DNA from 2 places in the Streptomyces sp. Sge12 genome. Region 2 is predicted to be linked to the other one. Evidence: riboswitches for the same ligand, from Rfam matches in the RefSeq annotation. Region 2 holds a riboswitch; the other holds the start of a gene.
What was found. Region 2 has a riboswitch for cobalamin ahead of B6R96_RS12420 (ribonucleoside-diphosphate reductase subunit alpha). Riboswitches for the same ligand answer to the same signal wherever they lie in the genome.

Region 1 (5,071 bases), 2.1 Mb from region 2:
GTCCGCGACGATCGGGGCCAGCCAGTCCGTCGTGTCCGTGCCGCCCTCGGCGGTGGCGATCTGGTCGGCCCGCAGCAGCGCGTTGTTGATGCGGCGCACCACCTGCGGCACCGAGTTGACCGGGTACAGGCTCTGGTCGGGGTAGGTGTGCCCGGCCTGGTTCGCGTCGGCGGCCACCTGCCAGCCGGAGAGGTAGATCGCCTGGAGGCCGGCCCGTACCTGCTGGACCGCCTGGCCGCCGGTGAGCGCGCCGAGTGCGTGGATGTAGTCCTGCTCGTGGAGCTGGCGCCACAGCCGCTCGGCGCCCCGTCGGGCCAGCGTGTGCTCCTCGCGGACGCTGCCCGAGAGCCGGACGACGTCCTCGGCGGTGTAGGTGCGCTCGATGCCCGCCCACCGGGGATCCGTCGACCAGCGCTCGGCGAGGGCCGCTGCCGTCGTCTTCGTCGTGTCTGCCATGACCGTCACCGTCTCCATGAGTGCGAAGGGATGGCACGAGGTGCCATCAAGTTGGATCGCGGCCCGCCGTACCGGTGTGGAACGAGCTGAGCAATGTTGCCGAACCACTCGCCAGGACCTGCCGGATCGCCGATATCAGGGCATGATTCGAGCCCGGTTGGTCCTGCCGCTGCCGCCTGTTCCGGCGGGCCGCAGGACGACTCTCGCAGTGACACCCAGTGCCATCAATCGTGGACGCCTGCTAAGTTCTGCGAATCTTTTCGCGCCCGTTTGCCAAGTTTGCGAATCCCTCGGGACCCGGATGTGTGCGTAGGGTTGGGCGCTGGGCGAGTGCGTGGGGGAGTGAGGCGATGGGCAAGACGTACGCGGGCGCGCGGCTGCGGCGGCTGCGCGAGGAGCGCCGGATGAGCCAGGCCGACCTGGCCCGGGTCCTGGCGATCTCGCCGAGCTACCTGAACCAGATGGAGCACGACTCCCGTCCGCTGACCGTGCCCGTCCTGCTGCGGCTCACCGAGGCCTTCGGCGTCGACCCGGGCTTCTTCTCGGAACGCGACACCAGCCGCCTGGTCGCGGACCTGCGCGAGGCGCTGGCCGGCGAGGTCGCCGAGGCCCGGGTCTCGGCCTCGGACCTGGCGGAGCTGGCGTCCCGGATGCCCGCCGTCGCCCGGGTGCTCCTCGACCTCGGCCGGCGCAGCCAGCTCCTCGCCGAGCGGCTGGCCGGAGCGGACGGCGACCGGGAAGGGCTGCCGGGGGCCGGCGGGCCGCGCTCCGCGCACGAGGAGATCCGGGAGTTCTTCTACCGCCGCCAGAACTACCTCCACGAGATCGATCTCGCCGCCGAGGAGTTGGCCCGCGCCATCCGGATCCGGCCCGGGGAGGTCGTCCGCGCCCTGTCGGCGCGCCTGGCCGACCGGCACGGCGTCCGCGTGGCCGCCGACTCCGAGCGGCTCCACCACTACGACGACTCCGCCCGCGTGCTGCACCTGTCGGCCGGGCTGCGGCCGGGCCAGCAGGCGTTCCGGATGGCGACCCAACTCGCGCTCCTGGAGCACGCCGACGAGCTGGACCGGCTCGCGTCGGAGGATTTCGCAGCCGGATCCACCGCCCACGGGCTGGCCCGGATCGGTATCGCCAACTACTTCGCCGCCGCGCTGATCCTCCCGTACACGGCGTTCCACGCTGCCGCGGAGGAATTCCGCTACGACATCGAACGGCTCACCGACCGGTTCGGCCTGGGCTACGAGACGGTCTGCCACCGCCTCAGCACCCTGCAACGTCCCAGGCTGCGCGGGGTCCCCTTCTCGTTCGTCCGGGTGGACCGGGCGGGCAACATGTCCAAGCGGCAGTCCGCCACCGGATTCCACTTCTCGCGTGCCGGTGGCACCTGCCCGCTGTGGAACGTCTATGAGGCGTTCGCCGCCCCCGGCCGCATCCACGTCCAGGTCGCCGCCATGCCCGACGGGCAGCGCCACCTGTGGACCGCCCGCGCCGTCACCCGCCACCGCGGCGGCTGGGGAGCCCCCGGCAAGACCTTCGCCATCGGCCTGGGCTGCGAGATCCGGCACGCCTCCCGGCTCGTCTACTCGGACGGCCTCGACCTGGACAACACGGCGGCCGCCACTCCCATCGGCATGGGCTGCCGCCTCTGCGAACGCCTCGACTGCCCCCAGCGGGCCGTCCCGCCCCTCGGACGCCCGCTGGCCGTGGACGAGAACACCAGCACCTTCGTCCCGTACCAGGTCGCCGACCGCGCACCGTGACCCGATCGGCCGCGCGGCACACCGCGGCCCGCTCTCCTCAACCGAGCCGGAGGGCCTCCGCCGTGGTCACCGGCTCGTCGGCCCGGACCCCGTGCAGGACGTGGGCCAGGACCTCCGCGCCGCGCACGACGCGGGGGCCCGGGCGGTTGAAGTAGGCGGGACCGTCCAGCACCCACACCTCACCGGACCGCACCGCGGGCACGTCCTGCCACCCGGGCAGGGACGTCAGCAGTTCCCGCTCGCGCAGGGTGCGCTCCGGGCCGAACCCGCAGGGCATGACCAGCAGGACGTCCGGGCGGGCGGCCCGGACCGCCTCCCAGTCCATCGGCCGGGTGTGCTCGCCCGGGGCGGCGATCAGCGGCTCACCGCCCGCGCACCCGATCTGCTCCGGCACCCAGTGCCCGGCCGGCCAGAGCGGATCCAGCCACTCGATCGCCACCACGCGCGGTCGCGGCCGCCCCGCGGTGAGCGTGCGTACGGTGTCCAGCCGGGCGGCGAGCGCCTCCCGGCGGGCCCGCGCGTGATCCCGTACGCCGAGCAGCTCGCCCACCGTGACCAGGCAGTCCAGTACGTCGCCCAGGGTCCGCGGCTCCAGGCTGAGCACGCGGGGCCCGCCGTCCAGGACGCGCACCGCCCGGCTGACCCCCGCATAGGAGACGGCGCAGACGTCGCACAGGTCCTGGGTCAGGACGACCTCGGGAGCCAGGGCGCCGAGGGCGTCGGTGTCGAGGGTGTAGAGCGAGGAGCCGCTGTGCGCGGCGCCGCCGACCGCGTCGGAGATCTCCCGGCTGCTCAGGGTGTCCGACGAGAACTCGGCGGAGGTCACCACGGGCACACCGGCCACGTGCTCCGGGGGCCAGTCGCACTCGTGCGTGCGGCCCACCAGGTCGGCGGCCAGGCCGAGCTCCGCCACGATGTCGGTGGCCGCGGGAAGCAGCGAAACGATGCGCATTCCTCGACTGTAGGCCCTGGTCCGGGGGCTTTTCACACGTCCGCGCCACGGCGGGGGTGGACTTACTAGGACGTCCAACTATATCTTCGTCGCAAGCCCGCGGTGCAGGGAAGCCGGTGTGAATCCGGCGCGGTCCCGCCACTGTGACCGGGAAGTGCGTTCTTCAGCAGTACAGGCCACTGACGGAAACCATCCGCCGGGAAGGCCGGAGAGCGCGCGATGATCCGGGAGTCAGGATACCGGCCGTGGGGTGTTCCGTGTTGTCCACGAGGATGGAGCAGACACGCATGGCACCGGTACGTGACCACGGCCCGGGTGATCCGGCGGAGTACCCGAACGGCGGCGCCCTGTCCCCGCGTTCGTGACTCGACGAGGGCGCCCCCAGCCCTCCCCTGTCCCGCGGCCGAGCCCGCGGTGCGCACCCCGATCGGTGCCGCACCGCTCCTGCGCCGCGCCTTCCTCGGATCTCACCTGACGAGAGCAGGCTTCGATGGTCCGCGAACTCACCCATTTCATCGGCGGAAAGCACACGACCGGCACGTCCGGGCTCTTCACCGACGTGTACGACCCCAACACCGGTACGGTCCAGGCCCGGGTCCCCCTGGCGGGCCGCGCCGACACCGAGGCGGCGATCGCCGACGCCGAGGAGGCCCAGCAGGAATGGGGCCAGTGGAACCCGCAGCGGCGCGCCCGCGTCATGCTGCGCTTCCTCCAGCTCGTCGAGGGCGAACGCGACGCTTTGGCCCGGCTGTTGTCCTCCGAGCACGGCAAGACCATCGCCGATGCCCACGGCGACCTGCAACGCGGCCTGGAGGTCGTGGAGTTCGCCGCCGGTGTCCCGCACCTGCTGAAGGGCGAGTTCACCGACAACGCGGGCACCGGGATCGATGTGCACTCGCTGCGCTCGCCGCTGGGCGTGGTCGCCGGGATCACCCCCTTCAACTTCCCCGCGATGATCCCCCTGTGGCAGGCCGCGCCCGCGCTGGCCTGCGGCAACTCCTTCATCCTGAAGCCCTCCGAACGCGACCCCTCCGTACCGCTGCGCCTCGCCGAGCTGTTCCTGGAGGCCGGCCTGCCGCCGGGCGTGCTCAACGTGGTCAACGGGGGCAAGGAGGCCGTCGACACCCTCCTGGAGGACCCGCGCGTGCAGGCCCTCGGTTTCGTCGGATCCACCCCGATCGCCGCGCACATCTACGCCACCGCCGCCGCCCACGGCAAGCGCGCCCAGTGCTTCGGCGGCGCCAAGAACCACATGATCGTGATGCCCGACGCCGACCTCGACCAGGCCGTGGAGGCCCTCATCGGCGCCGGCTACGGCTCCGCGGGCGAGCGCTGCATGGCCATCGCCGTCGCCGTCCCCGTCGGCGAGGAGACCGCGAACGCCCTGGTGGCCAAGTTGACGGCGCGCATCGCCACCCTGCGCGTGGGGCGCTCCGACGACCCCGAGGCCGAGTTCGGGCCGCTGGTCAGCCGGGACGCACTCGACCGGGTGAACCGCTACGTCGGCATCGGAGCCACCGAGGGCGCCGAACTCGTCGTCGACGGGCGCGGGTTCACCCTGCCCGGGCACGAGAACGGCTATTTCGCCGGAGCCACCCTCTTCGACCGGGTGACCCCGCAGATGCGGATCTACCGCGAGGAGATCTTCGGCCCGGTGCTCTGCGTCGTACGGGCCGCCGACTACGAGGAGGCCCTGCGGCTGCCCACCGAGCACCCGTACGGCAACGGCGTGGCCATCTTCACCCGCGACGGGGACACCGCCCGCGACTTCACCCGCCGGGTGGGTGCCGGCATGGTCGGCGTCAACGTGCCGATCCCCGTGCCCGTCGCCTACCACACCTTCGGCGGCTGGAAGCGGTCCGGCTTCGGCGACCTGAACCAGCACGGCCCCGACTCCATCCGC
Region 2 (5,071 bases):
CAGGTCCGCATGATCGGCTACGGCGCGATGCTGACCGAGTCCTTCGTCGCCGTCATGGCGATCATCGCGGCCTGCATCATCGAGCCCGGCCTCTTCTTCGCCGTCAACTCCCCCGGCGGCGTCATCGGCACCACCATCGAGTCCGCCTCCCAGGCGGTGACGAACTTCGGCTTCGCCATCTCCCCCGAGGCGCTCACCCAGGCCGCCAAGGACGTCGAGGAAGCCAGCCTGCTCTCCCGCACGGGCGGCGCCCCGACCTTCGCACTCGGAATGTCGGAGATCTTCTCCGCCGTGATCGGCGGCGCGGGCATGAAGGCGTTCTGGTACCACTTCGCGATCATGTTCGAGGCGCTCTTCATCCTGACCACGCTCGACGCGGGCACCCGCGTGGGCCGGTTCATGCTCCAGGACACCCTCGGCAATGTGCACAAGTCCTTCAAGGACGTCAGCTGGAAGCCCGGCGTATGGTTCGCGAGCGCGATCGTCGTCGGCGGCTGGGGCTACTTCCTGTGGGTCGGCATCAAGGACCCGCTGGGCGGCATCAACCAGCTCTTCCCGCTCTTCGGCATCGCCAACCAGCTGCTCGCCGCGGTCGCGCTGGCCGTCTGCACCACGCTGCTGGTCAAGTCCGGGCGGCTCAAGTGGGCCTGGGTGACGGGCGTCCCGCTGGTCTGGGACGCCACGGTGACCCTCACCGCGAGCTATCAGAAGATCTTCTCCGAGGACGTGAAGGTCGGCTTCTTCGCCCAGCGCGACAAGTACCAGGCGGGCATCGACGCCGACAAGGTGCTGGCGCCGGCCAAGAACATGGACGACATGCACACCGTGGTCACCAACGCCACGGTCGACGGCGTGCTCTGCGCCTTCTTCGCCGTCCTGATCATCGTGGTCCTCGCGGACGCCGCCCGGACCTGCCTGAAGGCCGTCCGCGACCCGGGATCGGCGACCCTCTCCGAGGTCCCGTGGACCGAGTCGAAGATCGTCGCCCCGGCCGGGCTGATCGCGACCGCCGAGGAGCGGGCGGAGCTCGCCACGGCCGGCCCCGAGGCGGGCGGCGGACACGTCAAGGAGCCGGTGGCGTGAGCGCCGTACGGAGCGCGCTGGCGAAGGCGCGGTTCTACGTACGGGAGTTCTCGGGGGAGGCCGCCTACGACCGGTACGTGGCCCACGCCCGCTCCCACGACCCGGACGCGGAGGTCCTCACCCGCCGCGCCTTCGAACGCGCCCGTACGGACGCCCGCGAGGCGGACCCCCGCGAGGGCTTCCGCTGCTGCTGAGCCGCCCCGCACACCGAAGGCCCCGCCGGACACCTCCGGCGGGGCCTTCGCCGGGTCCGCGCCCGCCGCCGGCGCCGACCCGTCCTGCACACTCGAGCGCATGGACATGGTGATCAGAACGGCGGTGCCCGCCGACTATGCGGAGCTGGGCGGGATCACGGCGCAGGCCTACCTCGCCGACGGGCATCTGGACTTCAACGAGGACGACGCCTACCTGAACGTGCTGCGCGACGTGGCCGGCCGGGCCGCCCTGGCCGAGGTGCTCGTCGCCGAGCGGGACGGGCGGGTGCTGGGCGGGGTGACCTTCGCCGCCCCCGGCAGCCCGCTCGCCGACATCGCCGCCCCCGACGAGGCGGAGTTCCGGATGCTCGCGGTGGCCCACGCGGCGCGCGGGCAGGGCGCCGGCGAGGCTCTGGTGCGGGCCTGCATCGAACGGGCGCGGGCCGTCGAGGGGGTCACGGGCATCGTGCTCTCCACCCAGCGCAGCATGGCCGGCGCCCACCGGATCTACTCCCGACTGGGCTTCGTACGCACGCCGGAGCGGGACTGGGCGCCGATCGAAGGCCTGACACTCCTGACGTATCGACTCAAGCTGTAGCCACGCCGACACTACATGTGGGGGTTGCCGCATCGGGCCGCCCCCACATGTATGCTCATGCCTGCTGTCGCCGCAGGGGAATCCGGTGGGAATCCGGAACTGTCCCGCAACGGTATGAAGTGTCCGACATCCGGACGCCAAGTCCGATGACCTGCCGACAGCGCGCCCGGCTCGACCGAACCGGGTGCCGACACGTCCGGGCCTCGCGGTTGGGCCGGTGGACGCCATGCGGGGCAAGCGTTCCTGTCGCGCCCGCATGCGCCCGCTCGCGCCCCGCTCCGCCGATGACCGGGCCGAGCGAGGGAGAGCTCCCGCCGTGACCATCGCGCCTTCCGCACCGCGCGCCGAGTCCACTTCTGGCGACAACACCGAGGGCCCGGGGGCCACGCTGCTGCGTACCCTCACCGAACTGACGGCGGACCTCCCCGACACCGACCCCGGCCGGGTCGCGGCCTCCGCGCTGCGCGGCCGCAGCTCCGCCGCCGACGACGCCGAACTGCGCGGGCTGGCCACGGAGGCCGCCGCCGGTCTGATCTCCGAGGACCCGGCCTACTCCCGGCTCGCCGCCCGCCTGCTGACGCTGGCCGTGCGCGACGAGGCCGCGAGCCAGGGCTCCACCTCCTTCTCGGCCTCCGTCGAGGTCGGCCACCGCGAGGGCCTCATCGCCGACCGCACGGCCGAGTTCGTGCGCACCCACGCGAGCCGCCTGGACTCGCTCGTCGAGCTCACCCTCGCCGAGGGCGCCGACGACCGCTTCGGCTTCTTCGGCCTGCGCACCCTGCACAGCCGCTACCTGCTGCGCCACCCGATCACCCGTCAGGTCATCGAGACCCCGCAGTACTTCATGCTGCGCGTGGCCTGCGGCCTCGCGGCGGACGACAGCGTGCAGGCCGTGGAGGAAGTGGCCTCGCTGTACCGGCTGATGAGCCGTCTGGACTACCTGCCGTCCTCCCCGACGCTCTTCAACTCCGGCACCCGGCACCCGCAGATGTCCTCCTGCTACCTGCTGGACTCCCCGCTGGACGAGCTCGACTCGATCTACGACCGCTACCACCAGGTGGCCCGGCTCTCCAAGCACGCCGGCGGCATCGGCCTCTCGTACTCCCGCATCCGCGCCCGCGGTTCGCTGATCCGCGGCACCAACGGCCACTCCAACGGCATCGTGCCGTTCCTGAAGACCCTCGACGCCTCCGTCGCCGCCGTGAACCAGGGCGGCCGCCGCAAGGGTGCCGCCGCCGTCTACCTGGAGACCTGGCACGCGGACATCGAGGAGTTCCTGGAGCTCCGCGACAACACCGGTGAGGACCAGCGCCGTACGCACAACCTGAACCTCGCCCACTGGGTGCCGGACGAGTTCATGCGCCGCGTGAACGCCGACGCCGAGTGGTCGCTGTTCTCCCCGGCCGACGTGCCCGAGCTGGTCGACCTGTGGGGCGACGCGTTCGACGCCGCCTACCGCAAGGCCGAGGCGGACGGCCTGGCCCGCAAGACGATGCCCGCCCGCGACCTGTACGGCCGGATGATGCGCACCCTCGCGCAGACCGGCCAGGGCTGGATGACCTTCAAGGACGCCTCCAACCGCACGGCGAACCAGACCGCCGAGCCGGGCACCGTCGTGCACTCCTCGAACCTGTGCACCGAGATCATCGAGGTCACCAACGACGGCGAGACGGCCGTCTGCAACCTCGGCTCGGTCAACCTGGGCGCCTTCGTCGTGGACGGCGAGATCGACTGGGAGCGGATCGACGAGACCGTCCGCACCGCCGTCACCTTCCTCGACCGCGTGGTGGACATCAACTTCTACCCGACCGAGCAGGCCGGCCGTTCCAACGCCCGCTGGCGCCCGGTGGGCCTGGGCGCGATGGGCCTCCAGGACGTCTTCTTCAAGCTGAAGCTGCCCTTCGACTCCCCCGAGGCGAAGGCCCTGTCCACCAAGCTCTCCGAGCGCATCATGCTGGCCGCCTACGAGGCCTCGTGCGACCTGGCCGAGCGCAGCGGCCCGCTGCCGGCCTGGGAGCAGACCCGCACCGCCCGCGGTGTCCTGCACCCGGACCACTACGACGTCGAGCTGAACTGGCCGGAGCGCTGGGAGGCGCTGCGCGCCCGCGTCGCCGAGACCGGCATGCGCAACTCCCTGCTCCTCGCCATCGCCCCGACGGCGACGATCGCCTCGATCGCCGGCGTGTACGAGTGCATCGAGCCGCAGGTCTCCAACCTCTTCAAGCGCGAGACGCTCAGCGGTGAGTTCCTCCAGGTGAACGGCTACCTGGTGGAGGAGCTGAAGCAGCTCGGCGTGTGGGACGCCCAGACCCGCGAGGCGCTGCGCGAGTCCTCCGGCTCGGTCCAGGGCTTCAGCTGGATCCCGGCCGAGGTGCGCGAGCTGTACCGCACGGCGTGGGAGATCCCGCAGCGCGGCCTGATCGACATGGCGGCGGCCCGTACGCCGTTCCTGGACCAGTCGCAGTCGCTGAACCTGTTCCTGGAGACGCCCACCATCGGCAAGCTCAGCTCGATGTACGCGTACGCCTGGAAGCAGGGGCTGAAGACCACGTACTACCTGCGCTCGCGCCCGGCGACGAAGATCGCCCGGGCCGCGCAGGCGGCCACCCCCGTCGAGCTGCCGCAGGCGGTCGCCGACGCCGAGGCGCTGGCCTGCTCCCTTGAGAACCCCGAGTCCTGCGAGGCCTGCCAGTAATGAGCTCCAACGACAACAAGAACCTCCTGGACCCGGGCTTCGAGCTCACGCTCCGCCCGATGCGCTACCCGGACTTCTACGAGCGCTACCGGGACGCGATCAAGAACACCTGGACCGTCGAGGAGGTCGACCTCCACTCGGACGTCGCCGACCTGGCGAAGCTGACGCCCTCCGAGCAGCACATGATCGGCCGGCTGGTCGCGTTCTTCGCGACGGGCGACTCGATCGTCTCCAACAACCTGGTGCTGACGCTCTACAAGCACATCAACTCCCCGGAGGCGCGCCTGTACCTGTCGCGCCAGCTGTTCGAGGAGGCCGTGCACGTCCAGTTCTATCTGACGCTGCTCGACACCTACCTGCCCGACCCGGACGACCGTGCGGCCGCCTTCGACGCGGTCGAGGAGATCCCGTCCATCCGCGAGAAGGCGCAGTTCTGCTTCAAGTGGATGGACTCGGTCGAGAAGATCGACCGGCTGGAGACGGCCGCGGACCGCCGCCGCT

Region 1: it holds a riboswitch for cobalamin, as region 2 does, so the genes downstream of both, B6R96_RS03685 (CoA-acylating methylmalonate-semialdehyde dehydrogenase) here and B6R96_RS12420 (ribonucleoside-diphosphate reductase subunit alpha) in region 2, are expected to answer to the same signal.

The regions. Positions count from the first base shown of each region.
Region 1 covers NZ_CP020555.1:789,041-794,111, reverse strand. The annotation lists gene aceA (isocitrate lyase) at 1-456, opposite strand, end outside; gene B6R96_RS03695 (short-chain fatty acyl-CoA regulator family protein) at 807-2,216, shown strand; gene B6R96_RS03690 (cobalamin-binding protein) at 2,254-3,168, opposite strand; cobalamin riboswitch at 3,252-3,430, shown strand; gene B6R96_RS03685 (CoA-acylating methylmalonate-semialdehyde dehydrogenase) at 3,659-5,071, shown strand, end outside.
Region 2 covers NZ_CP020555.1:2,875,168-2,880,238, forward strand. The annotation lists gene B6R96_RS12405 (carbon starvation CstA family protein) at 1-1,083, shown strand, start outside; gene B6R96_RS12410 (CstA-like transporter-associated (seleno)protein) at 1,080-1,277, shown strand; gene B6R96_RS12415 (GNAT family N-acetyltransferase) at 1,378-1,875, shown strand; cobalamin riboswitch at 1,927-2,048, shown strand; gene B6R96_RS12420 (ribonucleoside-diphosphate reductase subunit alpha) at 2,192-4,570, shown strand; gene B6R96_RS12425 (ribonucleotide-diphosphate reductase subunit beta) at 4,570-5,071, shown strand, end outside.